3 regions of the Mesobacillus sp. LC4 genome follow, and region 2 is predicted to be linked to each of the others. Evidence: riboswitches for the same ligand, from Rfam matches in the RefSeq annotation. Region 2 holds a riboswitch; each other region holds the start of a gene.
What was found. A riboswitch is a leader RNA that binds a small molecule or an ion and turns the genes downstream of it on or off. The one in region 2 is predicted to bind lysine.
Positions count from the first base shown of each region.

Region 1 (10,638 bases), on a different contig from region 2:
TTTGCAAACCGAACCTGGACGAGTGAGGTCAGCAGTCCTGGGCGGGGCGATTACCCGATTGAACCTATTTGGAAAATCATTGATCAAGCTCGCTTGGTTAGTAAGGAACTTTATTCCTTTTATGTGGCTTTACCGTATATTGGCCTGGATCCTGATGCCTCGTGGCAACCATAAGAGTTCCCGGAGATTTTTTATCCAGGAGGCCTATAAGATGAAACGGAAAAACTTCCTTGCATGGTATCCTCTTGCAGGTGATGTGAAAGCCACCTACAGCAAGGTCCAGGAAAAAAGCGAGGACGTGCCGAAGCTCTATATCTCAGGTGCCGAGGACCATATGTTTGTCAGGGAACTGGCAGAGGATCTGCGTGGAGATGATAGCTCTGAGCTAGTGATCCTTGAACAGTGCGGCCATGTCTGCAATATTGAAAAAGCTGATGAATTCAACCAGCTATCAATCGAATTCATGGATAAACATGAAAGCAAACGAGCAAACATCAGTTAATTAGAAAAGCGCAAGCGCCTTGGTCAGCCCCGACAAGCGTTGGAGGGCGGACCGGTGAAGTCGTTCTTTGACTTCATTGGGCGGACTGAAACGTCTCGAGGGACTAGGCGCTGGAGCTAGACACTAATCTAAGTGAGGAAATTTATACTTACTTATCCATTAAAAGAGGGAATGAGCTAAGCAGCTCATTCCCTTTGTTTGTTGACGATTTAGTAGTAATAAAACGGATATCTAGGCGGCGGGCAGCACGGATAAACCGGCGGGTAAAATCCACCATAGTAAGGGCGCGGATAAAACAAAGCGCCTCCCAATAATCCACCAGCCAAACCACCTAAGAATGGCAATCCAAAGCCCCAGCCGAACCTCTGATCGTGCGAACGATAAGGATGTCTGTATGCATGCATACGGCTTACCTCCCTCTTCTCTTTTTATCTTCATTAATTTTATATGCGTTTATCATGGTTTTGGCTTGGGCGAATGCACATGGGATGTGGATTTCAGGGTTGTAGGCTTGTGCTGGAGCATTGGTATCTCTATTTCCGAATCTATTCCTAAATGGGCCTTTCAGGATGAAAAATTGTCCTCCATTCAAAAAAAGAAGCATGAAAGCCACTTTGGGCCTCCATGCTTCCAAACTATTAAACTTTAAATTTCGCGACCATTTCTCTCAGATTCTCTGCAAGTCGTGCAAGTGATGCGGATGATGAAGCGACTTCTTCCATGGAAGCCAGCTGCTCTTCTGTTGCGGATGCGATTTCTGCAGTGCTTGCGACTGAGCCTCGGGCGATTTTGGTCACCTCATCGATTGAGGCGTTCACCTGCATGACGCTCGCTGACATCTCTTCTGAAATCGCGGAGACTTCCTGGATTTCCGAACTGACATTTTCAATCGATTTTAGAATCTCGTCAAATGTCTTTCCAGTGTCTTCTACCAACAAAGTTCCCTCGGAGATTTCCGCTGTTCCTTTGTTCATCATTTCAACGACCTGGTGGGTTTCTTTTTGAATCACTTCGATCAAGCCGGAAATCTGACTCGCTGACTGTCTTGAGAGCTCAGCAAGCTTTCGGACTTCATCGGCGACGACCGCGAATCCTTTTCCATGTTCACCGGCTCTTGCAGCTTCAATGGCAGCGTTCAGGGCCAGCAAATTTGTCTGGTCAGCGATTCCCGTAATGACCTCAATGATTTTGCCAATCTCAGCCGATTTTCGATCCAAATCCTTGATGACGGCATTCGTTTCACTTGTCGTATGATTGATTGTTTTCATTTTCTCGATCACTTTTTCCAAGGAATCATGTCCGAGCATTGCCTGTTTTGTCGTATCAGCCGCAGACTCTGCGACAGTGGAAGTCGTAACGGCAACCCGCTGGATTCCTTCCGACATCTCTCCTACCGCTTTCGCACTTTCTTCCGTATTCTTGCTTTGCAGTTCTGCACCGCCGGCAACTTCCTGGATGGCTGTTGCTACCTGATTTGTTGCCGAGTTAGTCTGATCCGCACTTGCCATCATTTCTTCAGCAGATGCCGCAACCTGCTCGGATGTACTGCTAACTTGATAAATCAAATTCCGCAAGTTGGTTGCCATTTCATTGAAATCGGCTGCCAACTGGCCAATTTCGTCGTTATTTTTCACATTGATTTTTTCAATAGCCAGATTTCCGTCAGCCATTTGCTTAGCTGCATGTGATACAAGCTGGACAGGCTTTGAAATGATCCTGCTGATATAGGTAGCAATCACTGTTCCGATGATAAAAGCAGCTGCACTGAGCAAAATGATGAGCAGCGCTACTTTCTGTACTTGTCCGGATAAAGTTTCACTCGTAGCATTCAACGCATCCTGCTGGTACTCGATTGCATCCTCTGCCGCAGAATTCAGGTTGAAGATGAGTGGATTCCCTTCTTTCTGCATAAGCAATCGGACCTTGACCGCCTGTTCATCTCTTATTAAAACAAAGGCCTCTGAAGCGACTTCATAATATTGCGCTTCGGCTGCAATCAGATTTTCCCCTACCTTTTTCCCCTCGGAAGATTCTGTTGTGCTCATATATTTCTTAGAGCTTTTCTTAAAATCTTCAACAGCACCCTCAAATTCAATCAGACTTTCACCATCGCCATTTGCCATATATTTTTGAAGTGCCAGCTGCTCCCTCATGATGGCATCCTTCATCTCGACAATCAGATTCAGCTTGTCCATCCGGTCTTCAATGGATGATGAGTATTGGCTGTTCATTTTATTAAACTCAAAGTTTGAGATAATGGCCACGACAGCCAACAAAGCCAATACTGAAAAAAAACCCGCCAATAACTTGGCACGGACACTGGTTTTCATTTGCGGTTTTGCGAATCTTACCTGTGGTTTTGCGAATCTCTTTTTGAATTTCATTTTCCGCTCTCCTGTCCAGTAATATTAATTACCCCTCTTACCTTCTATTTCGGCTAAGATTCAGAAAATTTTAGGACTTTAGTTATAAAAACTCAAAAAAAAAGAAGGCTCTATGAAAGCCTTCGATACTTGATTTCACCGCCAATGATGGTCATCTCGATATTCATTGATAAAAGCTCGTCTGCATCCTTCATTTCAAATGGATTTTTTGAATATACGGTCAGGTCAGCTAATTTTCCTCTTGCAATCGTGCCTTTTAGAGTCTCTTCGTTCGTCGGGTAAGCTCCTAATTCTGTAAAAAGACGGAACGCGTCGACCATCGACAGTTTCTGCTCTGGCACGTAGCCATCGTGAATTTCGCCTGGCTTTTTCCGGGTGACGGCTGCATGGATTCCGAGAATAGGATCGACTGGCTCAACCGGAGAATCAGAACCCCCTGCACAAATGACGCCTGCATCCATCAAAGTTTTCCAGGCGTATGAAAGCTTGATCCGCTCTGCGCCAAGGCGCTCCTGAACCCAAGGAAAGTCACTCGCAATGAAGCGCGGCTGAATATCGGCAATCCGGCTTGGTGATTTCAGGCGAGGAATCAATTCCTCCCGCAGAACCTGGGCATGTATCAGCCTGTCACGATAAGCTGCAGCCGGGAACTGGTCCAGCACATCAAGAACATTTTCCAGCGCCTGGTCACCAATTGTATGGACCGCAATCGGCATGTCCAGTTCGCGTGCCCCTTTCACGATTTCATAGAGCTGCTCCTGGTCATACATGGCATCACCATAGTGACCCGGCGCATCGCTATAAGGCTCCGACAACAAAGCGGTCCTTCGTCCAAACGCCCCGTCAGCAAAAACTTTCACCGCACCGATTTGCAGCATGTCATTGCCATAGCCCGTGTACATTCCCGCTTCCTTTAGGTTTGGTAAAAATTCATGGTTTATCAGGAGATTGCTTCGTAAACCAAGCTGCTCTCCATTTAATAGCTCATTGAATAGATCCCACGTTTTTTCGAGACCCCCGAGATAGAGCGGATCATTCGTATGGACACTTGTCAGCCCTTTGCTCATCGCATAATGCATCGTCTGCCTCATCGCTTTTTTCCAGTCATCGTATGAACGCTCAGGAATGTATGCCCTGATCAGATTCGCCGCTGACTCGAGGAACAGGCCAGTCGGCTGTTTCGTGATTTCATCCAGGACGATGGTGCCGCCCTCCGGCACTGTGATCGCCGGATGATAGCCGCTCACTTCCAATGCTTTACTGTTGACAAGGGTCGCGTGCAGGCACGTCCTTGTTAAAAATAACGGGTTGGCTGGTGCCACATAATCCAGCTCACCAATCGTCGGAATTCCTCCGTCTGTAAAAAGATTCTCATCCCAGCTTGAGCCGACAATCCATTCACCAGGCTCAACCTGGTCGGCTTTTGCCTTGATTTTTGCCAGCATCTCATGCCTTGATGTGATTCCTACAAAATCAAGGTTGATGAAGCTATCCGCCATGATGGATAGGTGAAGGTGGCTGTCAATGAGGCCTGGCGTGGCCGTCTTCCCTTCAAGGTCAATGATTTGTGCCTGGCTTCCCCAGTGCAGCACCATGTCCTCGGTAGTTCCCATATCAATAAAACGGCCATTTTCGATGACCACTGCCTGTACAATTGGATTTCGTGAATTGAATGTATAGATGGTTCCATTTTTGTAGATGGTTCTCAAGAAGATTCTCCCCTTTAGATAAAATGTGAATGCCTGGGGAGTGCGTCAGGAGTTTGATAGAAGGGGGATAGTTGGTAAGCTCTGGCATACAAAAAAGCAATGACAGAAAATAACCTACCATTGCTTTTACAATATACGTTATCCTCCATTTCGATCAGTAGTTCTCCATGCACAAAACCCCGCATGACAGTCTGCTCCTTATTCAGAAAGCAGCCCAGCAATAATCAGTCTGACCCTGATTACGCTTCGGCAAACAACCCTTTCAGCCACCATCAACGATTGTCGATCTCCGATGGACTACTCTTGTTATTCGCTCCTCTACCTCACCGATCTGATAAGATCATATGAAATTAGGTTAATAGTATCATAAATGTCCAAGAATGTTCACTGATTTTTGCTTGACATTCTTTTACAATGAAAAAGAAAGGAAGTGGAATATGATAGTAAAAGAACGAACCAAACCAGAAGAACTAGTATTGTTGCAGGCTCTAAAGCCAAGAATGGAATTAGAAGAGAAAGATGCGCAAAACCTATGGACACTGGAGAAAGGCTATGAGGGTGAAGTCCAATTCGACAAATGGTTTACGGAATACCAAGTTGAAAGTCTCATTATCAACGACCTGTTACTGGAAGTGAATGGCACCCTTTTTCAAATCGATTCGTTTGTGATCACACAGGACCGGTTGCATCTTTTTGAAGTGAAGAATCTTGAAGGGGACTATTATCTGGACGGAGACAAATTCAAAACTGTTGCCGGCAAAGAAACCAAAAACCCCCTCCACCAATTAAGCCGCGCAGAATCACTCCTTAAACAATTGCTCAAGGAACTTGGCTATTACATTCCTCTTGAACCTCACCTCGTGTTCATTAACCCAGAATTCGCCCTGCTGCAAGCACCATTGAAATCACCCATTATTTTACCCAACCAACTCAACCGTTTTATGGATAAAATGAACAGAACCTCTTCCAAGCTGAATAACAAACATACCAAATTGGCCGAAGCGCTATTGTCCTTGCATATTAAGAAATCACCGTATTCAAGAGTGCCGAGCTATGATTTTGGTATGTTGAGGAAAGGGGTTATTTGTGGAGGGTGCGGGGGGTTTTGTGAAATTTATAGTAAAAGCAAATTCATTTGCAGTCACTGTGGACTCACGGGGGATATTGATACCGCTGTGGTTCGAACAGTTAAGGAATTTCAAATGCTCTTTCCTGAAATTAAGGTTACAACACAGACTATATTTGATTGGAGTGGCGGCATACTATCCAAGAAAACCCTTAGAAGAATATTAAAAGATAACCTTACTTACATTGGTGATTTCAACAGGCGATATTACGAATAATAATTCTTGATCAGTGTCCGATTTTTTCGGACACTTTTTGTTTAGTGAAGCTTCGAACTTTCTGCGACCGTAATCTTGGCAGGATTCCTTTTTCGGGCGCAGCTTCGAACTTTCTGCGACCGTAATCTTGGCGGGATCCCTTTTTCGGGTGCAGCTTCGAACTTTCTGCGACCGTAATCTTGGCGGGATCCCTTTTTCGGGCGCAGCTTCGAACTTTCTGCGACCGTAATTTTGGCGGGATCCCTTTTTCGGGCGCAGCTTTGAGCTTTCTGCGACCGTAATCTTGGCGGGATCCCTTTTTCGGGCGCAGCTTCGAACTTTCTGCGACCGTAATCTTGGCGGGATCCCTTTTTCGGGCGCAACTCCGAGTTTTCTGCGACCGTAATCCTAGCGAGCTTCTTCTTTCGGGCGCAGTTTCTAGTTTTCTTCCAACACAAATACTGGCGGGACCCCTTTTTCGAGCGCATGTTACTCCTACTTGTGGCTCTAATCTCCACCTTTAACAACTTACTAGCACATAGAGAACTATGTATTAATAAGATCCTAATTCACCCTCAAGGAATGAACCCAAAAGAATTTGGCAAAATAATCATAATAGAAAACGCTTGCAATTTTTCAGATCCGTTTTATAATACTTGTATACAAGTATACTTGATTAACCAGGAAGGTGAGGAAATGACGGAAAATAGTAATTTTCTTTATCCGCAAAAATGGCTCTCTAAGGCTTCAACGGGTGACCGGGTTGCGAGTGAGCTCCGGATGCAAATTATTTCGGGCTTGATTGAAAGCGGTGCCATCCTTTCGGAGAACAAACTGGCTGCTGATTTTAACGTAAGCCGTTCGCCGATCCGTGAAGCGCTCAAAATTCTTTCAGCTGAAAACCTGATCCGCCTGGAAAGAATGGGTGCCGTGGTTATTGGCCTTACAGAAAAAGATATCGAAGAGATTTATGATGTCCGCTTACTGATTGAATCATTCGTTTTTGAACGACTTATCAAAATAGATACAACCAGCCTGGTAGTTGAACTGAGCAAAATTCTCGAAATGATGAAAATTGCCATCAAATACAAGGATGCCGACGAGTTCAGCCTTCAGGATGTTCTTTTCCACGAGACGATCATCCGGGCCATCAACCATTCCTATATCAGAATGATTTGGGATAATACGAAGCCCGTCATGGAAGCTTTCATTCTTTTATCGATGCGAGCAAGGGTTGAAGAAAAGTACGAAGACTTCGATCGCATCCTCGAGAATCACGAGCTTTATATTGAAGCCATCAAAACGAAGAATCGCGACCTGATGATTAAATCCTTACACCAAAATTTTGATGATGTTCAAGGTAAAGTAGATGACCTTTGGATATCGCAGCAAACGCTTTCCAAGGGAGTGGAGAAAAGTGACTGAATATATGCTAGGAGTCGACATCGGTACGACGAGTACCAAGGCTGTCCTTTTCAGCGAAAAAGGCGAAGTCATCCAGCAGGAGAACATTGGCTACCCGCTCCATACGCCGGATATCTCAACAGCCGAGCAAGATCCTGAAGAAATTTATATGGCGGTCCTGACAGCCATAACGAAAATCATGAAACACAATCATTACAAAAAGGTGGCGTTCATCTCATTCAGCAGCGCGATGCACAGCGTCATTGCCATTGATGAAAATGATGAGCCGCTTACACCCTGTATCACCTGGGCGGATAATCGCAGTGAAGCATGGGCGCATAAAATCAAAACAGAACTGAATGGACACGAAATTTACAAGCGCACCGGAACGCCGATTCATCCAATGTCACCATTAAGCAAGATCGCATGGATCGTGAACGAGCGTCCTGAAATTGCCGCTAAAGCGAAGAAATATATCGGCATCAAGGAATTTATTTTTAAAAAGTTCTTTGACCAGTATGTGGTTGACCATTCGCTTGCGTCAGCGATGGGAATGATGAATCTTAAAAAGCTGGAATGGGATGAAGAGGCTCTGCAAATTGCGGGGATCTCAACAAATCAATTATCAGTGCTTGTACCGACAACAAAAACCTTCACGGATTGCAATCCAGAATTAGCGAAGCAAATCGGGATTGAGCCTGAAACTCCTTTTGTCATAGGTGCTAGTGACGGTGTCCTTTCCAACCTCGGCGTCAATGCGATTGGCAAAGGTGAGATTGCGGTCACAATTGGGACAAGCGGTGCAATCCGCACGATCATCGACGAGCCGCAAACCGATGAAAAAGGACGTATCTTCTGTTACGCCCTGACTGAGAATCACTGGGTCATCGGCGGTCCAGTCAACAATGGCGGGATGGTCCTTCGCTGGATCCGCGATGAATTCGCAGCATCTGAGGTCGAAACGGCCAAGCGTTTAGGAATCGACCCGTATAATGTTTTAACGAAAATCGCTGAACGCGTAAGACCCGGTGCGGAAGGTTTGCTGTTCCATCCATACCTTTCAGGTGAGCGTGCTCCATTATGGAACCCAGATGTACGCGGATCCTTTTTCGGATTGACGATGTCCCATAAAAAAGAGCATATGATTCGTGCCGCATTAGAGGGTGTCATTTTCAACCTGTATACCGTTTTCCTAGCGCTCACGGAAGCGATGGAAAGCCCGGTTACAAGGATTCAGGCTACCGGCGGTTTTGCCAGATCAGATGTGTGGCGCCAGATGATGTCCGATATTTTCGACATCGAGGTGGTCGTTCCTGAAAGCTATGAAAGCTCTTGCCTTGGTGCTTGCATCCTTGGCCTCTATGCAACAGGTAAAATCGACTCATTTGAAGTCGCTTCCGAGATGATCGGCAGCACCCACAAGCACACGCCGAACGAAGAAGCGGCAAAAGAATACAGACAGCTCGTACCGATTTTCATCAGTTTATCTCGAGCATTGGAACAGGATTATTCAAGAATCGCAAACTATCAGAGAAGCCTGATTAAATAAGGGCTATCCAAGAAGCCTGATTCGATAAGGGCCTATCAAAGTAAATAGTTTGATTAAATAATGGACTATTAAAGTAGCCTGATTTGATAAGGAATTACAAAGAAGTTTGGTTAAACAAGGGATTATCCCAAAGGGGACACTTGATCCCCGCACAAAAATGGCAGCGCTTTATTTTACAGAGGGAAACACCCGCGAAATGCGGATCACAAACATCTTAGGGGGAAATTACAATGCCGTTGGTTATTGTAGCAATTGGTATCTTAGCTTTACTATTATTGATCATGGGCTTAAAGCTCAACACATTCATTTCCTTGATTATCGTATCGTTTGGCGTAGCATTGGCGCTTGGAATGCCACTTGGCGAGATTGTTAAAACAATTGAAGCTGGACTTGGCGGAACTCTTGGCCACTTAGCACTGATCTTTGGTCTTGGTGCGATGCTTGGTAAATTGATTGCGGATTCCGGCGGTGCCCAGCGAATCGCTATGACACTTGTTAACAAATTCGGTGAAAAGAACATCCAATGGGCAGTCGTAGCTGCTTCATTCATCATCGGTGTTGCTCTATTTTTCGAAGTAGGTTTAGTATTATTGATTCCAATCGTATTTGCGATTTCAAGAGAATTAAAGATTTCTATTCTGTATCTTGGTATTCCAATGACTGCCGCTTTATCTGTCACACACGGCTTCCTGCCTCCTCACCCGGGTCCAACTGTAATCGCTGGTGAGTATGGCGCAAACATTGGTGAAGTATTGCTTTACGGATTTATCATTGCGATTCCAACTGTCATCCTGGCAGGTCCAGTTTTCACGAAAATCGCGAAGAAACTTGTTCCAGAATCTTTTAACAAAACAGGAAACATTGCTTCTTTAGGAGAACAGAAAACTTTCAAACTTGAAGAAACACCTGGTTTCGGAATCAGCGTTTTCACTGCACTTCTACCAGTTATCTTAATGTCGATCGCAACAATCATTTCTTTACTGCAAAAAACGATGGGATTCGAGGATAATGCTTTCCTTGCAGCTATCCAATTCATCGGTGATGCAGGAACGGCGATGTTATTATCCCTGCTTGTAGCGATTTACACAATGGGAATCGCGCGTAACATTCCGATCAAAACAGTAATGGATTCTTGTACGACAGCAATCTCTCACATCGGCATGATGCTCTTGATCATCGGTGGCGGCGGCGCCTTCAAACAAGTCTTGATCAATGGCGGCGTTGGCGACTATGTAGCTGAACTATTTAATGGCACTTCCCTTTCACCAATCCTGCTGGCTTGGATCATCGCAGCGATCTTGCGTATCTCACTTGGATCTGCAACGGTGGCAGCATTGACAACAGCTGGCCTGGTCATTCCATTGCTTGGCCAGACAGATGTGAACCTTGCCCTTGTCGTACTGGCAACTGGCGCAGGAAGCTTGATCGCTTCACACGTGAACGACGCAGGCTTCTGGATGTTCAAAGAATACTTCGGCTTGAGCATGAAAGAAACATTTGCAACATGGACATTGCTTGAAACAATTATTTCAGTAGCAGGATTAGGATTCATCTTATTGCTTAGCATGTTTGTATAAAAAGAAAGGTCAGCCTGAGTACAAGTCAGACTGACCTTTTTTCTATTATCCCTACCTACACAAACCACTTAATGTAAATCCCCACTGCCAGAAAGGATAGCAGAATGACCACAATATAAATCAGAGAAAGATTCGTCGTGTTTCTCTTCGTGGCTTTGCTATATTCCTCGTCTCCCTTGCCGGAGAGCAAC
Region 1 covers NZ_JBGCUB010000003.1:375,289-385,926, forward strand. Annotated here, with positions in the region: gene AB5I83_RS12735 (alpha/beta fold hydrolase) at 1-502, shown strand, start outside; gene AB5I83_RS12740 (hypothetical protein) at 712-906, opposite strand; gene AB5I83_RS12745 (hypothetical protein) at 912-1,115, opposite strand; gene AB5I83_RS12750 (methyl-accepting chemotaxis protein) at 1,141-2,886, opposite strand; gene AB5I83_RS12755 (amidohydrolase) at 2,997-4,595, opposite strand; lysine riboswitch at 4,746-4,924, opposite strand; gene AB5I83_RS12760 (nuclease-related domain-containing protein) at 5,033-5,938, shown strand; gene AB5I83_RS12765 (GntR family transcriptional regulator) at 6,614-7,342, shown strand; gene gntK (gluconokinase) at 7,335-8,870, shown strand; gene AB5I83_RS12775 (GntP family permease) at 9,101-10,447, shown strand; gene AB5I83_RS12780 (hypothetical protein) at 10,503-10,638, opposite strand, start outside.
Region 1: linked by a shared signal. The riboswitch ahead of AB5I83_RS12755 (amidohydrolase) and the one ahead of AB5I83_RS00305 (aspartate kinase) in region 2 are both predicted to bind lysine.

Region 2 (10,638 bases):
GTATGACCTTCGAGCGATGCAGCCTCATTTCCCGGGATATCCTTATTTTATATTGGGCGGTATGTTCCTTAAGTATTTCGTGAACGAGCCAAACCAGGCTCTGGTTCTTTTCAATGTATTAGTGTATACCAGCTCCATTCTGCCTGTGTATTTCATCGGGACAAGAAGCTTAAGCAGGACGAATGCTTTTCTTATTGCCGCTGCTATCTATACTGCCAGTTATCCGCTCATCATCGTGAACCAGCCAATGTCGGAGGGCGCTGCGCTTGCTGCGTTTTGGTGGTACTTCTGGAGTGTCACAGCTGCTGAATCAAGACCCACAGGGAAATGGATGCTGCTTCCCCTGATTTTGTTCAGTGTCCTATTGGGTATCAGGCTGAGCTATATTCCGATGGGAATCGGCATCCTTTATTTATTGTATAAAAAATATGCAAAACGTGAGATTGCCTTTGGCGGGGTGATCAAATATGTGCTCATCGCTGGATTGTTCCAGTTGATCTGGGTTGGCGGTCTGGTTATTTCTGAAGGAGGACTAACCAGCTTTCTCGAACTTGCTTTTGGATTTACCGGCGGGCATTTCCAGGAATGGGGCGGTACATCGGCAACGAATGAACTCTCTTTCCTGGCAAGGCTGGACGCTTTCCTGTTTACCAATATTTTGTGGTGGGGAATGTTTTCACGAACAACTGTTTTGATGGTATTATATATAGTTATCGGCATCGTTCTATTATTGCCGGGAGCAAATAGAAAAGATTATAAGAAAATCAGTGACCAAAAAGAAGATACTGTTAAGAAGGAAGATACTTTTCAGAAGGAAAACGCCTTTAACAAGACGAATACCTTTCAGAAGAAACACCTCGTTGAGGAGAAAAACACTCTTCAGCTCGGGATATTACTGCTTCTCGCTTACAGTGTTTGGGCTCTTTTTGCCCAGAATATCGATAAGCCAAGACATATACTGCCGCTGGCGCTATTACTGGTGTTTCTTGGCCTTATTGTCTTTTTAAAAAAAAGGGCAGGGACGTACGCAAGGCTTCTCATAGTATTGGTCATCATTGCCCAGGCAATTATTTCTTCGACTTATATACAAAAACAGGCCAAAAATGAGCCCGCAGTCTATCAGCTTGCTCATTATATGGAGGAGCAACCGGAGGATTTCATCCTGTATACATGGGAAGAAACAAGAGTCCTTCAATATTTGGGAATGTCTTACCCACATAAAAGAATTTTCACCTACAGGAATTTCCTTCATGACCAAGGGTTATATAAAGGTAAGACAATTTATCTTACTAACAGTGTTATCGATGGTTTCTCTTCCCAGGGTTATGACCTTGGCGGGAATCTCGAGAAGGTAGAGACCTTTAAATCAGATGAAATTTTCGACCCAATCTATCATGAGATTATTTTATATAAATGGACACCGTAACAGGAGGTGAACGGCATGAATGACCAAATTAGGAATAAGCTTGCGCTTCTCCCTGCTCAGCCAGGTTGTTATTTGATGAAGGACAGGCAGGGGACCATCATTTACGTGGGGAAAGCCAAAGTATTGAAGAACAGGGTGCGCTCTTATTTTACAGGATCACATGATGGTAAAACGCTTCGACTTGTCAATGAAATCGAGGATTTTGAGTATATCGTCACGTCCTCCGATATGGAAGCTTTGCTGCTGGAGATCAATCTAATCAAAAAGCATGACCCGAAATACAATATCATGCTTAAAGATGATAAATCATATCCGTTCATCAAGCTGACTGCTGAAAGGCATCCTAAGCTGATCATTACCAGGAAAGTCAAGAAGGATAGCGGCAAATATTTTGGGCCATATCCGAATGTCCAGGCGGCGAACGAGACGAAGAAGCTGCTGGATAGGATTTATCCGCTCCGGAAATGCTCGACGCTGCCCGACCGAGTCTGCCTCTATTATCATATGGGACAATGTCTTGCGCCTTGCGTCAAGGACGTCAGCAAGGATGAGTATAAGCAGATCACGGATGAAATCACGAAGTTCCTGAATGGCGGCTACAAGGATATCAAGGAAGATTTGAGTGCTAAAATGGCCGCCGCTGCCGAAGAGTTGGACTTTGAACGAGCGAAGGAATTCCGCGATAAAATCGCCCACATCGAGGCAACAATGGAAAAGCAAAAGATGACAACGACTGATTTTACGGATCGCGATGTGTTTGGCTATGCTGTTGACAAAGGCTGGATGTGTGTACAGGTCTTCTTCATCCGTCAGGGGAAATTGATTGAGCGAGAAGTTTCCATGTTCCCAATTCACAATGAACCCGAAGAGGATATCCTCACATACCTGGGACAATTTTATTCGAAAAACGAGCATTTCAAACCGAAGGAAGTTTTGGTTCCGGAGGGCGTGGATCTTGAACTGGCAGAAGGGCTGCTTGAAGTAAAGGTCCTGAAGCCGCAGCGCGGAAAGAAGAAGGAGCTTGTCCACCTCGCATCCAAGAATGCAGGGATCGCTCTGAAAGAAAAGTTCTCGTTAATCGAGCGTGATGAGGAGCGTACCATCAAGGCTGTTGAAAATCTTGGCCAACAAATGGGCATTTACACTCCTCACCGGATCGAGTCTTTTGATAACTCCAATATCCAGGGAACCGATCCGGTATCAGCGATGATTGTTTTTATCGACGGCAAGCCGGAAAAAAGGGAGTACCGCAAATACAAGATTAAATCGGTCAAGGGCCCGGATGATTATGAATCAATGAGGGAAGTCGTAAGGCGCAGGTATACCCGTGTCTTGAGAGAGGGGTTGCCCCTCCCGGATTTGATTATCATCGATGGCGGAAAAGGCCATATCGAGTCCGCTCGGGATGTACTTGAAAATGAGCTGGGACTTGATATTCCAATCGCTGGGCTGGCCAAGGATGACAAGCACAGGACCTCCCAGCTGCTCTATGGAAACCCGCTGCAGGTGATCGAACTGCCTCGTAACAGCCAGGAATTTTACCTGCTGCAGAGAATCCAGGATGAAGTCCACCGGTTCGCGATTACTTTCCACCGCCAGCTAAGAGGCAAAAGTGCTTTTCAGTCATTGCTCGATGATATTCCAGGCATAGGCGAAAAGCGCAAAAAAGCCCTGTTGAAGCATTTCGGTTCGGTGAAAAAAATGAGGGAAGCCTCTGTGGAAGAGTTGAATGCTGCTGGTCTTCCGGCAAATGTTGCAGAGGAACTCTTTCAGAAATTGCAGAATTAATGTAGCATTCTATTTTTAGGTGTGCTATAATGATAAAAATTTCATATAGCTATCACTTTAGAGCATTAAAGTGAAGATAGAGGTGCGAGCTTCAAGAGTAAAAGTCTGGAGAATTTTAGGATTCAGAGATGGGCTTTGAAAGGGGATGTTCGCCGAAGTGAGAAAATGCCTATCCATTTTCACGCTGGTCCTTCGTTGAACAAACGCTGGATTGTCAAGATTGCCATCTTGGAGTGCTATCTCATGTTGCAGCGTATATACACGTTTATCAAGCAATGGGAGCCACTTCCATTGCTTTTTCTGTTTTTAAGGGCTATTTTTGACAGAATTACATATGCGGCGGAGTCATGGAAACTCTATTAGAGGCAAAATACAGAATGAAGAGGCAGGGGAAACCTATGGGATTGATTGTACAGAAATTCGGTGGAACATCGGTCGGCAATGTTGAAAGAATCAGGAATGCGGCAAGCAGGACAGCAGAAGAATTGCAGAATGGCAATAATGTGGTCGTAGTCGTATCAGCAATGGGCAAGACGACAGACCATCTTGTTGATATGGCAAATGATATTTCAAGCGCGCCATCGAAAAGAGAGATGGACATGCTGCTGACAACAGGCGAGCAAATTACGATCGCGCTATTTTCAATGGCATTGGCGCAAAATGGCATTGATGCCGTTTCCTATACAGGCTGGCAGGCTGGAATCAAAACGGAAGCTGTCCACGGCAACGCCCGGATTGTCGATATTGACACAGACAGGATTGCCAGGGACTTAGAGACTGGCAAGGTGGTCATTGTCGCCGGATTCCAGGGTGTTACGGATGACGGTCAAATCACGACACTTGGCCGCGGCGGCTCAGATACAACGGCAGTTGCTTTAGCAGCGGCACTGAAAGCTGATAAATGCGATATCTACACAGATGTGACCGGCGTGTTCACGACCGATCCACGATATGTGAAAAGTGCGAGGAAGCTGCTGAGCGTTTCCTATGATGAAATGCTAGAGTTGGCCAATCTAGGGGCAGGCGTGCTCCATCCGCGTGCGGTGGAATTCGCGAAAAACTATGGATTGCCACTTGAAGTAAGATCCAGCATGGAAAAAGAAAGAGGCACGATCATCGAGGAGGAGAATGAAATGGAACAGAATCTAATCGTACGCGGAGTAGCGTTTGAAGACCAAATCACGAGAGTATCAGTCCTTGGAGTCAGCACTTCATTAAAAGGACTTTCAACCATATTCACAACACTTGCACAGAACCACATCAATGTCGACATCATCGTTCAGAGCAGAACTGAAGCAGGGTTAGCCAACATTTCGTTCTCCATCAAGAGCAACGACCTTCCAGAGGCACTGGATGTATTGGAACGTAATAAAGAAACATTGAACTACCAGGCCGTTGAATCTGAAACAGGCCTCGCAAAAGTGTCCATCGTCGGTTCAGGCATGGTTTCCAATCCTGGCGTGGCCGCAAAAATGTTTGAAGTCCTCGAAGGAAACGGCATCCAGGTGAAAATGGTAAGCACATCCGAAATCAAGGTTTCAACCGTCGTTGATGAAAAACAAATGGTAAACGCAGTAGAATCACTGCACGAAGCATTTGAATTATACTCAGAAGCGGTTAAGACGAATTAAGAAAAGCTTTCCTGGTGTGTGGCCAGGAAAGCTTTTATGTATCATGCATGATACGGAAACGTAAAAGCCAATAAATATGCGGATAAAAGGGAGAATCGAAGAATTATCGTTACACTAAAGTGGAAAATGTACGGATAAAAGGGAGAAGTGAAGAATTACCGTCACATTAAAGCGGAAAATGTGCGGATAAAAGGGAGAAGTGAAGAATTACCGTCACATTAAAGTGGATAATTTGCGGATAAAAGGGAGAATCGAAGAACTACCGTCACATTAAAGCGAATAATGTGCGGATAAAAGGGAGAATCAAAGAATTATCGTCACATTAAGACGGAACATGGAGCGAAAACGAGACAACTGTGGATTCGAAATAATACATGGAAAAGGTCATTAGCGTTAATAAGGGCACAGCAACGGTTTTGCTGTGCCCTGGCATAATTCATTACTAGTCAATCAAATCACCCTTATCCCATTTGATCGTGAACAGGATTTTCGCTGATTTTTTATTGGGGTGTTCAAAGGCTTCTGTTGTAACATTTTTCTGCTGTTCCATTTGCTGGGCAATGAAACCTGCTTCTAGCTGGAATGTAGCGTTAGGGTTGTTTTTCAGTCTGGAGGAAATGAGCTCGCTGCTAAGTTCAAGCACCATTTCTCTTCGGGATTCTTCTTTGATGGTCAGTGTGCCCCAGCCGGCATCCTGGAAAAAGCGGATGGTTTCGTCAAGGGTTGATAATGGATATTTTCGGGCGAGGCGTTTTCCGGCCCAATACAGGATTTCAGCTGTGTCTTTGCCAAGCAGTTCCGGCAGGAGGACTTCCCTGATCAATTCATATCCAAACGCAGGGACAGCCAGTGGATCGCTATCGTTTTTTTGCTCAGAAGTAGTTATTTCACTCATGTTCTCCCCTCTTTCTATCACTCTATTATAAACAATTTGCCGCGAAAACATTAAATTAAAAAGTTGTTAAATTTTGTATGGTCTATGAAATTCTATAAACTTTTTCCATATTTATACCATACCCGAAACTGGGATCGTCAAAATTATTGTATTGAGAATTTTTTAATCAGTCGGTTCCTATAGGCAATAGTATTATTTTAATATACTCTTTCATACGTTTAAATAATTAGAAAGAGGGATTTTTACAATATCAATATATTTTAAAAATTTTATTTATATAAGCATTTTTATGTATCCGTTTTCTTGACGCTCTATTATGATGGGAGTAAAATGAACATGTCACATAATTGTAAGAAATGCTTATTTTACGGTGTTGGGTTGAATCAGTCTATTAGGTTAATAGAGATGGGGAGAAAAGCCCGAACATCACGGCCAAATTTCAGGGGGGTATACTTATGGCAGGTAGACAAGAGTTTTATTGGCGGAGGCTGCATTCTTTGCTGGGTGTCATTCCAGTGGGTCTTTTCCTTATGCAGCACCTTGTAGTCAACCATTTCGCTACAGGGGGAGAAGAATCATTCAATAGCGCAGCACATTTTATGGAGCAGTTGCCTTTTAGGTACTTTTTAGAAATTTTCATTATCTTCTTACCATTATTATTCCATGCGATTTATGGTCTTTATATTGCTTTTACAGCGAAAAACAATATAGGCCAATATAGCTATTTCAGGAACTGGATGTTCATGCTACAGCGTGTTTCTGGTGTGATTACATTGATTTTCGTAGCTTGGCATGTATGGGAAACTCGTATCGCGGCAGCATTTGGTGCAGAAGTTAACTTCCAGATGATGGAGACGATCCTATCTTCTCCATTCATGCTATGGTTCTATTTGATTGGTGTCATCTCTACAACTTTCCACTTTGCGAACGGATTATGGTCATTCTTCGTGAGTTGGGGAATTACAGTAACACCGCGTTCACAAGTGATTTCCACTTACGTAACGATCGGAGTTTTCATTGCGCTTTCCATCGTAGGTGTCCGCGCAATCCTGGCATTTGTATAAGCTGTTTCCACGGGCTGCAATCCGAAGCCTATGCTGGAAAAAGAATTACTATTGAACGGATATGAAAGACAGACATGGATTTAAGGGAGTGAGTCACGATGAGTAAAGGTAAGGTGATCGTAGTCGGCGGCGGCTTGGCTGGCTTAATGGCTACAATTAAAGTTGCAGAAACAGGAACTCCTGTTGAACTGTTTTCTCTAGTGCCGGTAAAACGTTCCCACTCTGTATGTGCACAGGGCGGAATCAACGGTGCAGTAAATACAAAAGGTGAAGGTGACTCTCCATGGGAGCACTTTGACGATACAGTATACGGCGGGGACTTCCTTGCGAACCAGCCGCCAGTTAAGGCAATGGCTGAAGCAGCGCCTGGTATCATCCACCTTCTTGACCGTATGGGTGTCATGTTCAACCGTACGCCAGAAGGTTTGCTTGATTTCCGCCGCTTTGGAGGAACTCAGCATCACCGTACAGCATTTGCTGGTGCGACAACTGGACAACAGCTTCTATACGCTTTGGATGAGCAGGTTCGCCGCCATGAAGTGGCTGGTTTGGTCACAAAGTACGAAGGCTGGGAATTCCTTGGAATAGTTAAGGATGAGGAAGGTGTGTGCCGTGGAGTCGTAGCACAGAACCTGACTTCAATGGAAATCAAATCCTTTGCTGCTGATGCTGTCATCATGGCAACTGGCGGCCCTGGGATCATTTTCGGTAAAACAACGAACTCTGTTATCAATACCGGATCAGCTGCAGCGATCGTTTACCAGCAGGGCGGTTATTACGCTAATGGTGAATTCATCCAGATTCACCCTACAGCAATCCCTGGGGATGATAAACTCCGCCTGATGAGTGAATCTGCCCGTGGTGAAGGTGGACGAGTATGGACGTACAAAGATGGTAAGCCGTGGTACTTCCTTGAAGAGAAGTATCCTGCTTATGGAAACCTTGTACCGCGTGATATCGCGACACGTGAAATCTTTGATGTGTGCGTAAGCCAGAAGCTTGGCATCAACGGTGAGAACATGGTTTACCTTGACCTTTCACATAAGGATCCTAAAGAGCTTGATATCAAGCTTGGCGGTATCATTGAGATCTATGAGAAATTCATGGGCGATGATCCAAGAAAAGTTCCTATGAAAATATTCCCTGCTGTTCACTATTCTATGGGCGGACTATGGGTGGACTATGATCAAATGACCAATATTCCTGGCTTGTTTGCTGCAGGTGAGGTTGATTATTCACAGCACGGTGCGAACCGTCTTGGAGCCAACTCATTATTGTCAGCAATCTATGGCGGAATGGTAGCAGGTCCAAATGCGATCCGTTACATCAATGGACTTGAGAAGAGCTCTGACGCTATTTCTTCTGCTCTATTCGATGATGCTGTCAAGATGGAAGAAGAGAAATGGAACAACGTCATGTCACTTGATGGCACTGAGAATGCATATGTCCTTCACAAAGAGCTTGGCGAGTGGATGACGGACAATGTAACGGTTGTTCGCTACAACGACAGACTTCTGAAAACAGACGAGAAAATCGTCGAGTTGATGGAGCGCTATAAGAATATCAATATTAACGATACTGCAAAGTGGAGCAACCAGGGTGCTGTATTCACACGCCAGCTTCAAAACATGCTTCAGCTTGCACGTGTTATCACAATCGGTGCTTATAACCGTAACGAAAGCCGTGGGGCTCACTATAAACCGGAATTCCCTGATCGTAATGATGAGGACTTCTTGAAAACTACTATGGCGAAGTTTGTTGATGCAAACTCTGCTCCAGCATTCCATTATGAAGAAGTAGATACTTCATTAATCCAACCGCGTAAGCGCGATTACTCTAAGAAGAAGGGGGAGTAATAAGGCATGTCAGAGAATAAAACTGTTACTTTTGTAATCAGCCGTCAGGATACTCCTGATTCAGCCCCTTATGAGGAAACGTTTGTATTAGATTACCGTCCAAATATGAACGTCATTTCGGCACTGATGGAAATCCGACGTAATCCTGTAAATTCAAAAGGTGAAGCAACGACACCTATTTCCTGGGATATGAACTGTCTTGAAGAAGTTTGTGGTGCGTGTTCAATGGTCATCAATGGCCGCCCGCGCCAATCATGCTCAGCACTGGTTGATCAGCTTGAGCAGCCGATCAGGCTTGAGCCAATGAGAACATTCCCGGTTGTCCGTGATCTTCAGGTTGACCGCAGCCGTATGTTCGACTCATTGAAACGCGTGAAAGCATGGGTTCCAATCGACGGAACTTATGATCTTGGCCCTGGCCCTCGTATGCCAGAGAAAAAGCGCCAGTGGGCTTATGAACTTTCCAAGTGTATGACTTGCGGTGTCTGCTTGGAGGCTTGTCCTAACGTAAACGACAAGTCCGATTTCATCGGGCCGCAGTCATTATCACAAGTGCGTCTCTTTAACGCCCATCCAACAGGTGCTTTGAACAAAGGCGAGCGACTTGAAACAATCATGGGAGACGGCGGACTTGCAAACTGTGGTAACTCACAGAACTGTGTCCAGTCTTGCCCTAAAGGCATTCCATTGACCACATCAATCGCAGCCTTGAACCGTGATACTACATTCCAGTCATTCAAGAACTTCTTCGGAAGCGATCAAGTTTAAAGAAAAGCTCAAGCGCCTTGTTCAGACCCGACAAGCGCTGGAGGGCCGACCAGTGAAGTCGTTCTTTGACTTCATTGAGCGGACCGAAATCGATATGTATAGCCGACTGTCCAGAAACGCAGAAACTGGAGACTCCGACAAAGAAGCGCTTTTTGCTTCTGCCGGCGGAGTTGAAGTTTCGGAGTTTCTAGGAGGCGACACTAAACAAGCGACTCGAGGGTCTAGGCGCTGGAGCTAGACACTAATCCAGGTGTGAAAAAAATTTATACTTTGTATAAAAACGAACCTCCTTTCCCTGGAAAGGAGGTTTTCCTTTTAGCTAAAATAGTGCTTTTTCCAGTCTGGTTCTCTTGATATACTTTTCTTAAAAGTCATGAATAGGAGCGGTATATGAAATTTACAAAAATATTGGCAATCCTGATTGTCATTAGTGGAGTGATTGTCCTAGGGGTAGGATTATTTCAGCTGTGGGACATTAAACAGCAGGAGAAGATTTCCCTGGCAACGGCGAAAGAATTGGTTAAGGAAGATAAGCCAAAGGCTTCAAAAGAAGAATTCATGCCTGAAATCGGAGAGGCTTCCGGATTGCTGGTGATACCGAAGATAGAAGCGGAATTGGCTATAGTGGAGGGAACGGATGCTGACGATCTCGAGAAGGGTGTTGGCCATTATGAAGGCTCCTTCTACCCTGAGGAAAATGGACAAATCGTTCTCTCCGGCCACCGTGATACAGTTTTCCGAAAAGCAGGGGACCTCGAATTGGGTGATCAACTTACGATGAAAATGCCTTATGGTGATTATACGTATGAGATAACGGGCACAAAAATTGTCAGCGCAGATGATACCAGTATCATTACCCTCCAAAATACCGAAGAAGAGCTCATTTTAACAACCTGCTACCCGTTCAGTTATGTTGGCGATGCACCCGAAAGATATATCATCTATGCAAAAAGAATATTGGATAAAAACTAGATAAACCAGCCTGGAACTTTCCTGTGCTGGTGTTTGTTTTTCCTTTTTTATTCCCAAAACAAAGAAATAATTTTATAATAAAGAAAAGAATGAATGTTCATTCATTTTACGGGAGGTTTCAGCATGAAAAAGATGGAGTACATTAATGAGATTGTAAGCTGGGAAGAGGAATTTGATTTTTTTTATCCGGTGAAGGTTCGATTTTCGGAAACGGATATGTTCGGGCACTTAAATAACA
Region 2 covers NZ_JBGCUB010000001.1:61,677-72,314, forward strand. Annotated here, with positions in the region: gene AB5I83_RS00295 (hypothetical protein) at 1-1,426, shown strand, start outside; gene uvrC (excinuclease ABC subunit UvrC) at 1,442-3,214, shown strand; lysine riboswitch at 3,284-3,461, shown strand; gene AB5I83_RS00305 (aspartate kinase) at 3,613-4,845, shown strand; gene AB5I83_RS00310 (YslB family protein) at 5,288-5,740, opposite strand; gene AB5I83_RS00315 (succinate dehydrogenase cytochrome b558 subunit) at 6,196-6,804, shown strand; gene sdhA (succinate dehydrogenase flavoprotein subunit) at 6,903-8,660, shown strand; gene sdhB (succinate dehydrogenase iron-sulfur subunit) at 8,667-9,428, shown strand; gene AB5I83_RS00330 (hypothetical protein) at 9,481-9,666, shown strand; gene AB5I83_RS00335 (class D sortase) at 9,819-10,400, shown strand; gene AB5I83_RS00340 (acyl-CoA thioesterase) at 10,524-10,638, shown strand, end outside.

Region 3 (10,638 bases), on a different contig from region 2:
ATTGACCAAGCGTAAGGATGTCCACATTGTTAGCACGCAAGTCATCCATCGCCTCAATCAATTCTTCCTTCGTCTCGCCTAAGCCAACCATGATGCTGGATTTCGTCGGAATATCCGGCTGCATTTCTTTTGCACGGCGCAAGAACTCCAGTGAACGCTCGTACGTTGCACGTGCACGGATTCTAGGCGTCAAGCGCTTTACGGTTTCGATGTTATGATTCAGGATATCTGGGCGTGCATCCATAAGTGTTTTCAGGTTCTCCTCAACTCCGCCCATGTCGGAAGGCAATACTTCTATTGAAGTAAACGGATTTTTCTTACGGATTGCTCTTACCGTCTCGGCAAAAATTGCTGCTCCCCCGTCTTTCAAGTCATCACGGGCGACAGCAGTCACGACGGCATGTTTCAGGTTCATAAGCTCTACTGAATCCGCCACTCTTTCTGGCTCCTGCCGATCAAGCTCAGTTGGAAGTCCTGTTTTTACAGCACAAAAGCGGCATGCACGTGTACATACATCCCCAAGGATCATGAAGGTAGCAGTTCGTCTTACTGCCCAGCACTCATGAATGTTCGGGCATCTGGCTTCTTCACATACAGTATGTAGGTTTTTCTCCCGCATCATCTTTTTTAAGCCAGTATAGTTTTCGTTCGTGTTTAACTTTATCTTCAGCCATTCAGGCTTTCTCTGTACCTCTTTTTTGCTCATTATTTTCACTCCATTCCTGCTGCATTACATCAAGAACACCATGTAAAAATCAAGGCCGGTATACAGCTTCTCTGATGTCACTTTAACACAATGGAAAACTCTCGACAAGTACGATAACCATGCGTTCCTTGTGATTACCATTATTTGATATTTATGAAAAATCCCCATCATCGCAAACTAACAGAAGAAAAGCGGAGGCAGTGTTTTTTGCTGAAGCTGGAATTTATAGGAGCTACATCCTGAAGGGAGGATTATGGTGAAAATCCTTAAAGCAGTTATCGTTCTTTTTTTACTTTCCCCTGTCCTGATAAGTGATCATGCATACGCAGCTGAGCAGGGCCAGGAGGATGTTTACAAAAAAAGAATGGAACTCTATACCAAAGTAGAAGCGGTCAGCCAGATTCCCTGGTACTATATTGCTGCAGTGGACCAATATGAGCGGAATGTCCGCCAGGCAAGAAGGGATTTACCCAAGGCCGAAGGAATTTCAGGTGTTTATTTTAAGCCAGAAGAATGGGCTGGTCTCCTGAATCCTAATCTTGAAGATGATAATCCCGTTTCCATACAGTTCTTCAACGGAATTGGTTTCGATGGGAATGGTGATGGAAGAGCAAGTCTAAAGGATGACGAAGATGTTCTCCAGGCTTTCGCCCAGTACTTGCTTTCATATGGGACAGATCATGATAACTTGAAAATTGGACTTTGGAATTACTATAAGCGGGATAAAACCGTTGCGATCATCATTGGAAAAGCGATGATTTACAAGCATTTCGGCCGCTTAAATCTCGATTCGCATGTCTTTCCTATGCCACTTAGAAGCAACCACAGCTATAACAATACATGGGGTGACGCCCGCGGCTGGGGCGGCAGACGGATCCATGAAGGAACAGATATTTTTGCCAACTATGGAGTGCCTGTTCGCGCGACAGGATACGGCATTGTGGAAATGAAGGGCTGGAACAAGTATGGCGGTTGGCGTGTCGGCATCCGTGATATCAATAATACCTACCATTATTATGCCCACCTGAGCGGCTTCGCGAAGGACCTGAAAGTCGGACAAGTCGTCGAACCAGGCACGGTCATTGGCGGTGTTGGCAGCTCCGGGTACGGACCTCCGGGGACAAGCGGAAAATTCCCTCCCCATCTTCATTATGGCATGTACAAAGATAATGGCTATACCGAATGGTCTTTTGACCCCTATCCTCACTTAAAATTATGGGCAAGACAGGAAAGAGCCAATCTGAAGAAAAAATAAGCATTCAAAAAGGCCAACCATTTCGGTTGGCCTTTCCATTTTATGAACGGGCTTTCTTTACAGCATACAACACACTTGCTGCAAGTCCTCCCCAAATAATGACCATACCAGTGACCATCATTGCTACTGCGCTAGCATCCATTATTTAGCAACCCCCTTGTCTTGTGGAACTTCATATAGAGCTGCATCCCACTTCTTAGCTTTTGCGAAAATAAATCCGATTAAGATCGCTCCGATTGCGACAAACCATCCGTAATAAACATTGAACATAACCGGATATCCACCATAGCTCGTTTTAATATCTGTCATGATATTCATGACCATCATGATTCCCAGTACTACTGGAGTGATATATTTCAAAGAAATCACCCACCAGCTTCCAAGTCGGATATCCGAGATGGCATCAGCATGGTTTTGCAAGTTAGTCAGTTCCTTGGCTACCCATACGATGAAGACTACTTCTACCAGACCTGCCAGAGCGACACCATAGTTATTGATGAACGCATCTGCTGTATCGAGGAAATTCAAGCCGCCCTGTGTAGCGAACAGGATAGAGATCAAGGCAGACAAACCGCCGCCGATTGCAACAGCCTTTGTACGGGAAACATTGAATTTGTCCTGTACGCCGGCAACATAAGTCTCAACAATTGAGATCAATGAAGAGAGTCCAGCCAGTGTCAAGCTCACGAAGAACAATACTCCGAACGCGGCACTGAACGCCGGCAACTCATTGATGATTTGCGGGAATACCGCGAATGCCAGGATTACACCTTTGCTTACTACTTGGTCAATTGGCTGTCCCTGCTGCATGGCCATGAAGCCCAATGCTGCGAATACCCCGATTCCAGCCAGCAATTCAAAAGAAGAGTTGGCGAAAGCGGTAATGAATGCGTTATTTGTAATATCAGACTTCTTAGGAAGATAACTTGAGTACGTAATCATGATTGCAAATGCAATGGATAACGAGAAGAAAATCTGTCCATATGCTGCAACCCATACTTTACCATTCAGTATCTGACTCCAATCTGGCTTGAAGAATGCATTGACGCCATCAATGGCTCCATCCAGGGTTAATGCGCGAACAACGATTACAAAGAATAAAATAACAAGTGCAGGAATAAAAATCTTGTTCGCAACTTCGATCCCTTTCTTGACTCCCTTGAACAGGATACCAAGAGTGATGACCCAAACAATGACCAATGGAAGGAATACACCAGGTACGATACTTCCAACCTGGCCAGCGTCAACTACCTTTAAATAGTCACCAACAAGGAAGGTCAGCGGATCGTCTCCCCATTGCTTGCTTAATGAGAAATAAGCGTAAGACATTGCCCATGCGATGATGACTGCATAATAAGTCGAGATGACAAAAGAGACGGCGAGCTGCCACCAGCCAATCCACTCAGCACCTTTACGCATTTTGAAGTAACTTAATGGTGCAGAACCACGGTACTTATGGCCAATTGTGAATTCCAAAATCAAAATCGGAATACCTGCTGTCAAGAGTGCGAATAAGTATGGGAAGAAGAATGCTCCCCCGCCATTCTCATAAGCTACTCCCGGGAAACGCCAAATATTTCCCAACCCGACTGCCGATCCTACCGCGGCAAGAATAAATCCCGCCCTTGTTCCCCACTGTGGACGATTTTCCATTTTTAATCCCCCTCGCCTTCTAATCACCTGGAAAATATTGATGAATTAGAAAGTTTTATATTTTCAGATTATTTAGTCTAGGAATAGTATAGCTAGTTTTTAATTGCTTGTCAAAATATTATTTTCCTCATAATAAAAATATTCCTAAAAAATTTTTCCCAACTATACCAACTACCCTATTAATCAAGATTCTATTCCCACTTTCTTGAAAATATGAAAAAGACTGTCTGAGAATCAGACAGCCTTAAACATTATTCTGCAAGATTTTCTTTTAACATTTCTTCCTGGGTTGTCTTGCTTCCGAAGATGAAAGCAAAAGCAATAAGCAGGATTGCTACAGCCGCAAGTGCAGCCACCGTGCTTCCAGTGAAGCCAATGACCAGGAATCCGACAGATGCTATCGCTGCCGAAATCAAAGCGTATGGCAGCTGGGTCATGACATGATCTAAGTGATGTGAGCCAGCACCAGTTGATGATAGGATCGTTGTATCGGAAATTGGTGAGCAGTGGTCACCAAATACCGCGCCCGCCAATACAGCGGCCAATGCTGGGAGCATGATCGTGATATCAGCTGCAGCAGCGATATCCCCTGCAATTGGCAGCAGGATGCCGAATGATCCCCATGAAGTACCTGTTGAGAAAGCCATGATTCCAGCTACAAGGAATAGCAGGAACGGCAGGAACGAGATATTGATATTAGAGCTTTCGACAATCCCTGCAAGATATTTACCAGTTTCTAGTCTGCCAATCAAATCAACAATCACCCATGCAAAGACCAGGATATAGATCGCAGGAAGCATGGATTTAATACCTTCAACAATTCCTTTTCCAAAAACATTGGCATTGATGCCCTTTAATACGACAGCTTGTCTTACGAACAGAACCAGCGCTACAGCAAGGCCTAGCAAACCTCCGGTGACAAGCGACTTCGTTACATCAGTGTTTTCAAAAATCCCGAATATGGTCACTTCACCTTCAACAGCGCTAGCGCCTGTCCAAAGCATCATGCCAACTGTTCCAGCAACAAGGGCAATAATCGGCCATACTAGGTCTCCTACTGTCCCTTTCGAGCTTGTAGGCAGGTCATCCTTCAGTTCTCCCGGTACAGGCTTGTCCTGAGGAACGACAATTCCTTCTGTGATTGCACGTTCTTCATGCATTTTCATCGGTCCGATTTCGATATTGCGAAGAGCTACGATAAAGACCATTGCTAATGCTGCAAGTGCGTAAAAATTCATAGGTACGATTTGCATGAATCCAGAGAATGCACTATATTCATTAACACCATGTGCAGCAAGGATTGTACCGATCAAAGCAATGATGTATGCACCCCAGCTGGAAATCGGAGAAATCACACACATTGGTGCTGAAGTTGAATCAATAATATAAGCAAGCTTCGCCCGAGAAACCTTCTGTCGGTCTGTGATCGGACGAGTGACTTGGCCAACCGCCAAAGCATTAAAATAGTCATCAATGAAGATAATAATTCCTAGAAATGCACCGACAAGCTGTGCTCCAACCCTCGTTTTCACACGCTTCATTGCCCATTCGCCAAATGCTCGGCTTCCGCCAGAAATGGAAATGAACGCAGTGATTGTTCCCAATAATAATAAGAATAAGATAATGTACAAACTATATGTGTTCAGTTCTCCATCTGCGACAACGATTCCTTTTGCCGCGTCCCACATAATAGCAAATGTTTCTCCGATATTGAATTCAGCTAGCAAAAAAGCCGCTGCGATGATGCCTGTCCCCAATGATAATAGTACTCGTCTTGTGATGACTACCATCAGGATTGCCACTAATGGCGGCAACAATGAAAAAATTGTGTTTTCCATTCTTTCTTTCTCCTCCTTGTTTTTGACAGGGGGAAACTTTTACATGAAAAGAGTTTAGTTGCTTTCTTTTAAAAAAATACAAAAAAGGGCAACGATAGAGAACATTCTATCGCTGCCCTTAATAAGCAACTAGTGTCTCCATCACGATCTGTAGCTCCCCATTATGGATATACCTCCATAATGACAGTGATACTCTTGTTCAAAGTATCCCCAGCAATAAAAAATGTGACTCACTTTGTTATTGCTTCGGCAAGATTCCCTTTTAGCTGTGATCAACGTTGTCATCCTCACACAGCTTACTCTTGAATCCTGCGCCTCTACCCCATCGGAATGATGTGGTTTATTATTCAATTGGTTTTATAATATAACAATATCGCTAACTTGACAACTGTTTTTATTCTCCAGGAAGCTGGATGGCTGGTGATGTATCTCCTCCACCATTGTAAAACTGCGGAACTTTTCCTGGGTAGTAGAAACTGCCAATCGGAATGTTTTCCTGGACAGTAGCGATTTCGGTCGCAAAAGGAATGATAATCTGAACATTTACTTTTACTCTAACCGATACATTGATCAATGTATTGTTGATCCCATGTTCTTCAGTATCCCAGACAACATCCGCTGTCACATCACCGATTGCATTGAATTTTACTGGAACTCTCGGGCCCATATTACCTAATAGTGCATTATTGGTTGCCTGGCCCAATGGAACATAATAGATGATTCCTGCTTCCCTGTCTTCTTCATCGGTGACAAGCTCGACATCTGATAGCATCTCTAGCGAGGTGAGATTCCCTCTTTCTGCTTCCTTAAGGTTCATTTGCACAATATTAGTTGTTTCTGCCTTTACCCTGTTGATGATTTCTGTATTGAACTTCACTACAGTGGTCGTTCCGCCATCTACAGGGACGAATTCTATCACCTTATCAATATCCATCCCGCTGGCGATTTTTTTATTGATGGCCTTATTGATCACCAGGGTGGCAATCTTCCTTGTCTGGGATTCTGCATATTTCATCAATGTGGGCTCTAGCCCTTTATCTATGATCCAGAGTCCTGCTGCTGTTGAAAAGGAAAAAAAGACGAATGTCAGCAGGAATACATACCTGAAAGGCAAGGGCCCTTTCCGAGGCAGCCGCCGGCCGAATTTTGCCAAAATAAATCCCCCCTCTAAAGCTATATGTATGCTTTAAAGGGGGGAACTAGCCTAAAAACTATAATTAACTTTGTATGACTACATGGACTCTATAAATTAATAACTATTGGCAGCATACTCATATTTAATGATCGTATCGCAGCTGACAATCATCAGCGATAAGCTGGACTTCAGGTCGAGGTGATACGGCTCCACTCTTAGCCCGTTTTCCTCAAGGATACGGACAACAGGCCGCTCACTCAAGCCAGGATTCTGCTCGGCCACTACTCCCTTCCGGCCATCACTCAGGATGACAGTCAGACCGACCGGATAGATTGCCACAGCCCTGCGGAAAGCATCGACCACTTTTGGATCAAAAAGACTCCCTGCGCCTGAATATAGGATTTCCAGGCCTTCATGCGGCAGCATGGCCGGCCGGTATACTCTATTAGAGGTGACGGCATCAAACACATCCGCTACACCAAGTATTTTTCCGAACAGGTGGATTTCCTCTTCCTTCAATCCGCGCGGGTACCCTCCGCCATTCAACCGTTCATGATGCTGATAAGCACAGTGAGCGACAATCAGCGGGACAGTTGGAATATTCCTTAGCATCTGGAATCCGTCCTCGGCATGGGCCTTGATGATCTGGAATTCTTCCGCAGTCAACTTGCCTGGCTTCGACAAAATTTCCTCAGGCACGTTCATTTTGCCAACATCATGTAAAATCGCACCCAGCCCAAGCTGCTCAAGCTCCTTTGGCGTAAGTTTCATTTCAATCCCGATTGCCAAAGCATACAATGTAACGTTCAGGGAATGGGAAAAAATATAATGGTCATGCAGGAATACATCGGACAGCAAGTTCAGCAGTTCTTTGCTCCTTTGCAGCTCATCAAGCAAATCACTGATCAGCTTCTTGAAGGTCCTCGCTGATTTTTCAAGTACAAAGGTCTGCGAAACCTTTGTATCCAGTTGGATTTGCTTGAACGTATCTCCGATTGTCATGATCGCATTGACGCGTAATTCATCTGATATGGAATTTTTCACGATGATATCATCTGTGTCAGGGTCTTTGATATAAATATAGTCAATACCAAACTCTTCTAGACGTCTAAGGATCTTTCCCTCAAGACGCGCGCCCACGTTCAAAAGAACTTGGCCCTTGTCATTATAAATGGCTTTTCCGAGTAAAGCCCCTTCCTCTACCGAAGTGGTGGCTACGAGTCTCATTATAATTCCCACTTTATCTGTTAGTTGAGGTGGCTGAGTCAATGCCACAAAATAAGAAAATTTTACATAAAACGACAATATTTTCTTTATATTCTATCACAATAATTATAGCTGTGGTGACACCTTTTCATTTTTTGAGTTGGGAAAAAAGCAGTTCAGTTATTATATCGGATGCCAGCGTTTCTTCTTAACCATTGCCATCATTTATTCACATTTATATAAAAAGACAGCCATTCAGGCTGTCTTTAGTTAATTCATGAGCAGCAATGCTTCTTTGCCAATCATGCCTTTTATGGCGCCAAGGTTCTCCGCTTCATATGTTACGGATTCCAGCGGGGCTTCAAGCAATTCTTCGATTGTTTTTACGCCAACCGCCCTGCCGGCAATCACCTTCCTGCCTTTTAGTTTTTCATTGAGAAGCGCGACATCGAGAGCGCCGCACATAATATAACCCTTGTCTCCTGTAACGACTAACAGGTTTGTTTTCGGCAGTTTTACAGAAATGCATAAAAATGTCCTGCCTTCTATCTCAATAGGTGACATATCGATCATGATTACAACTCCCTCCTTCAATCCCAATAACACTCTATGACAGAGAAGGAGAAAGCGTGATATTTTGCTCAAATATTGATGTGTGATGGCTGATTATTTTTGTTGATGCTATTGTTGAGAGAGGTATGAGATTTCATAAGCGGAGAATTTCCGGCTATTGTATATAGAGGACGCTCATGAAGCAATAATAAGCGGATAAAATCCGTCTAAAGTTAATAGAGTACGGTTTTGAAGCGTAAATAAACGGAGATATTCCGGTTAACTGCAAAAAATAAGACATAAAACTACGATTTGGATAAGATAAGCGGAAAAACGACCCTTATTTTTAAAGAAATAAGGGTCATCTCAAATTTAAGCGGAATTGTTCCGTCTATTTTAAATACAAACAACAATCATTTTTTATACAATCCTAAAGAGACGCAAGCTTCCACTCAAGCAAATTGCGAAGAAACTCGGGCAGCCAATATCTTTTTTCCTCAGCCCGCTGAATTTCCGGGAAAAAGCGGCCAAAGGTGAACATATCAGGGATGGCCAGCGTATAGTGCTCTTTTGCTTCAATCAGCTTGCCATTGATGAGAATCTGCGGATAATTCCCCTTTTGCAGAAACTCAATTCCATCGTACTCCATGACCCCCATGACGGTGCCGCGGAAGCCCAGGCCCTTAATCTGAAGATGTGGCCATTTTTCATCCCTGGTCTGCAGGAGCACTTCTTTTAGCTCTGCTCCTGACAACCTGATTGTACAAGGATTGATCGGATGCGGGCAGATTTCGAGCAGATCGAATTTCGTTACTTTTCCCTGCTTCAGTCCCTTGAGAATCATCCCGGCATTCATGAACGCACAATCGGCTTCGCACCATTCCCGCAATGCCTGAGTGAGCATCTTTGAAAGCTTCGAATGCTGAAGAGGATCTGCCTTTAAATCGGCTGGCAAAACAGCCACTGTTTCTGCCATCAGCTCTTTGCCTTCAACAAAATATCCTTCAGCCATTTCCTGTTCGTCTTGAGCCTGATCCGCCTCATTCATATCATAAAGAATAGCTTTCTTATGTAAAATTTTTTTTGTATCCCCATCAAGCTTCAAGGTCACATGGCCGGTATAATAGCCGAACTTCCCCGCTCCAGCCAGCAAGCTGGATCCAACTTCCTTGCCCTCATGTAAAATATGATGGGTATGGCCGCCAAGAATGACGTCAATCTCAGGGAACATTCCGGCAATCAGTTCATCATCATGGATTCCAAGATGTGAGAGAAGGATAATGAGGTCGGTTTGACCCTTTAATTGAGCGATACAATTTTTCAACTCTTCAATCGGGTCATTCAGCTTCCAGCCCAGCTGTTCATAAAACCGGCCAAAGTTCACTGTGACGCCAATGACACCAATTCTCGTCCCGGTGTTGCTTATGTATACATGATACGGCTTCGCCCAATCCGGTCTGTTTCCATCCTGGTAATAAAGATTCGCTACAAGCATTTTGAACTTTTTTTCAAGATACATTGAATCCAGGTTTTCAAATGGAAGAGTGATGCCTTCATTATTCCCTATTGTCGCTGCATCGTAGCCAGCTTCATTCAAAAGTCGGCAGTTCGCTTTTCCCCTAGTCGCATCAGATAGCGGGTGCCAGCGGTCCATATGATCGCCAATATCGAAAACAAGAACCTCGTCACCCATTTCCTCATGCCAACGCCGGCGCTCGGTCACAAGCTTATGGATGCTTGGCCAGTGCTCCAAATGACTATGCAAATCATTCGTATGGTAAATATGAATAACTTCTTCCATCTAACCATCCATCCTCTTGTTAAAATGAAGTGCCCCCCTGATTGTTGCCAGGAGGGGGAAAAATGTTTAAAACAAATCAAGCTGCCTCGGGTTTAACCCTTCATATTCGATATCCATTAAATCCAGCATTTGTTTCGCATTATCAGCAGCATCCCCGCCGGAATTGTTGTTGAACAAGGCGAAAACTTGGGATGTGCTTTCGTTGAGCTTTTGCAGGTTTTCTGCCCACTCTTTTAATTCTGTCTGGTTATAGCGATACAAATAGCGGACTTCACGCCAATCCTGCCCTTTTCCCTTCTTGTTCCAGCCATGGACATTCCGGCCATGAAAGCGAACAAGCACTTTATCCTTCGATGTAGATTCAAGAACGGTCGGAATCGAGCCTTCCCCTGCCTGCGGCTCATCGCAGATGCTATGGATCCATCTCTCTTTTTTCATAAAATCGAGTGTTTTCTCGCGCATCTCGTCTGCAAACCAGGACTGATTGCGGAA
Region 3 covers NZ_JBGCUB010000002.1:814,397-825,034, reverse strand. Annotated here, with positions in the region: gene lipA (lipoyl synthase) at 1-706, opposite strand, end outside; gene AB5I83_RS10350 (M23 family metallopeptidase) at 960-1,961, shown strand; gene AB5I83_RS10345 (methionine/alanine import family NSS transporter small subunit) at 2,002-2,103, opposite strand; gene AB5I83_RS10340 (sodium-dependent transporter) at 2,103-3,614, opposite strand; gene AB5I83_RS10335 (Na+/H+ antiporter NhaC family protein) at 3,866-5,452, opposite strand; lysine riboswitch at 5,596-5,780, opposite strand; gene yunB (sporulation protein YunB) at 5,847-6,605, opposite strand; gene AB5I83_RS10325 (HD-GYP domain-containing protein) at 6,702-7,814, opposite strand; gene AB5I83_RS10320 (YunC family protein) at 8,064-8,366, opposite strand; gene AB5I83_RS10315 (bifunctional metallophosphatase/5'-nucleotidase) at 8,776-10,146, opposite strand; gene AB5I83_RS10310 (DUF72 domain-containing protein) at 10,213-10,638, opposite strand, start outside.
Region 3: linked by a shared signal. The riboswitch ahead of AB5I83_RS10335 (Na+/H+ antiporter NhaC family protein) and the one ahead of AB5I83_RS00305 (aspartate kinase) in region 2 are both predicted to bind lysine.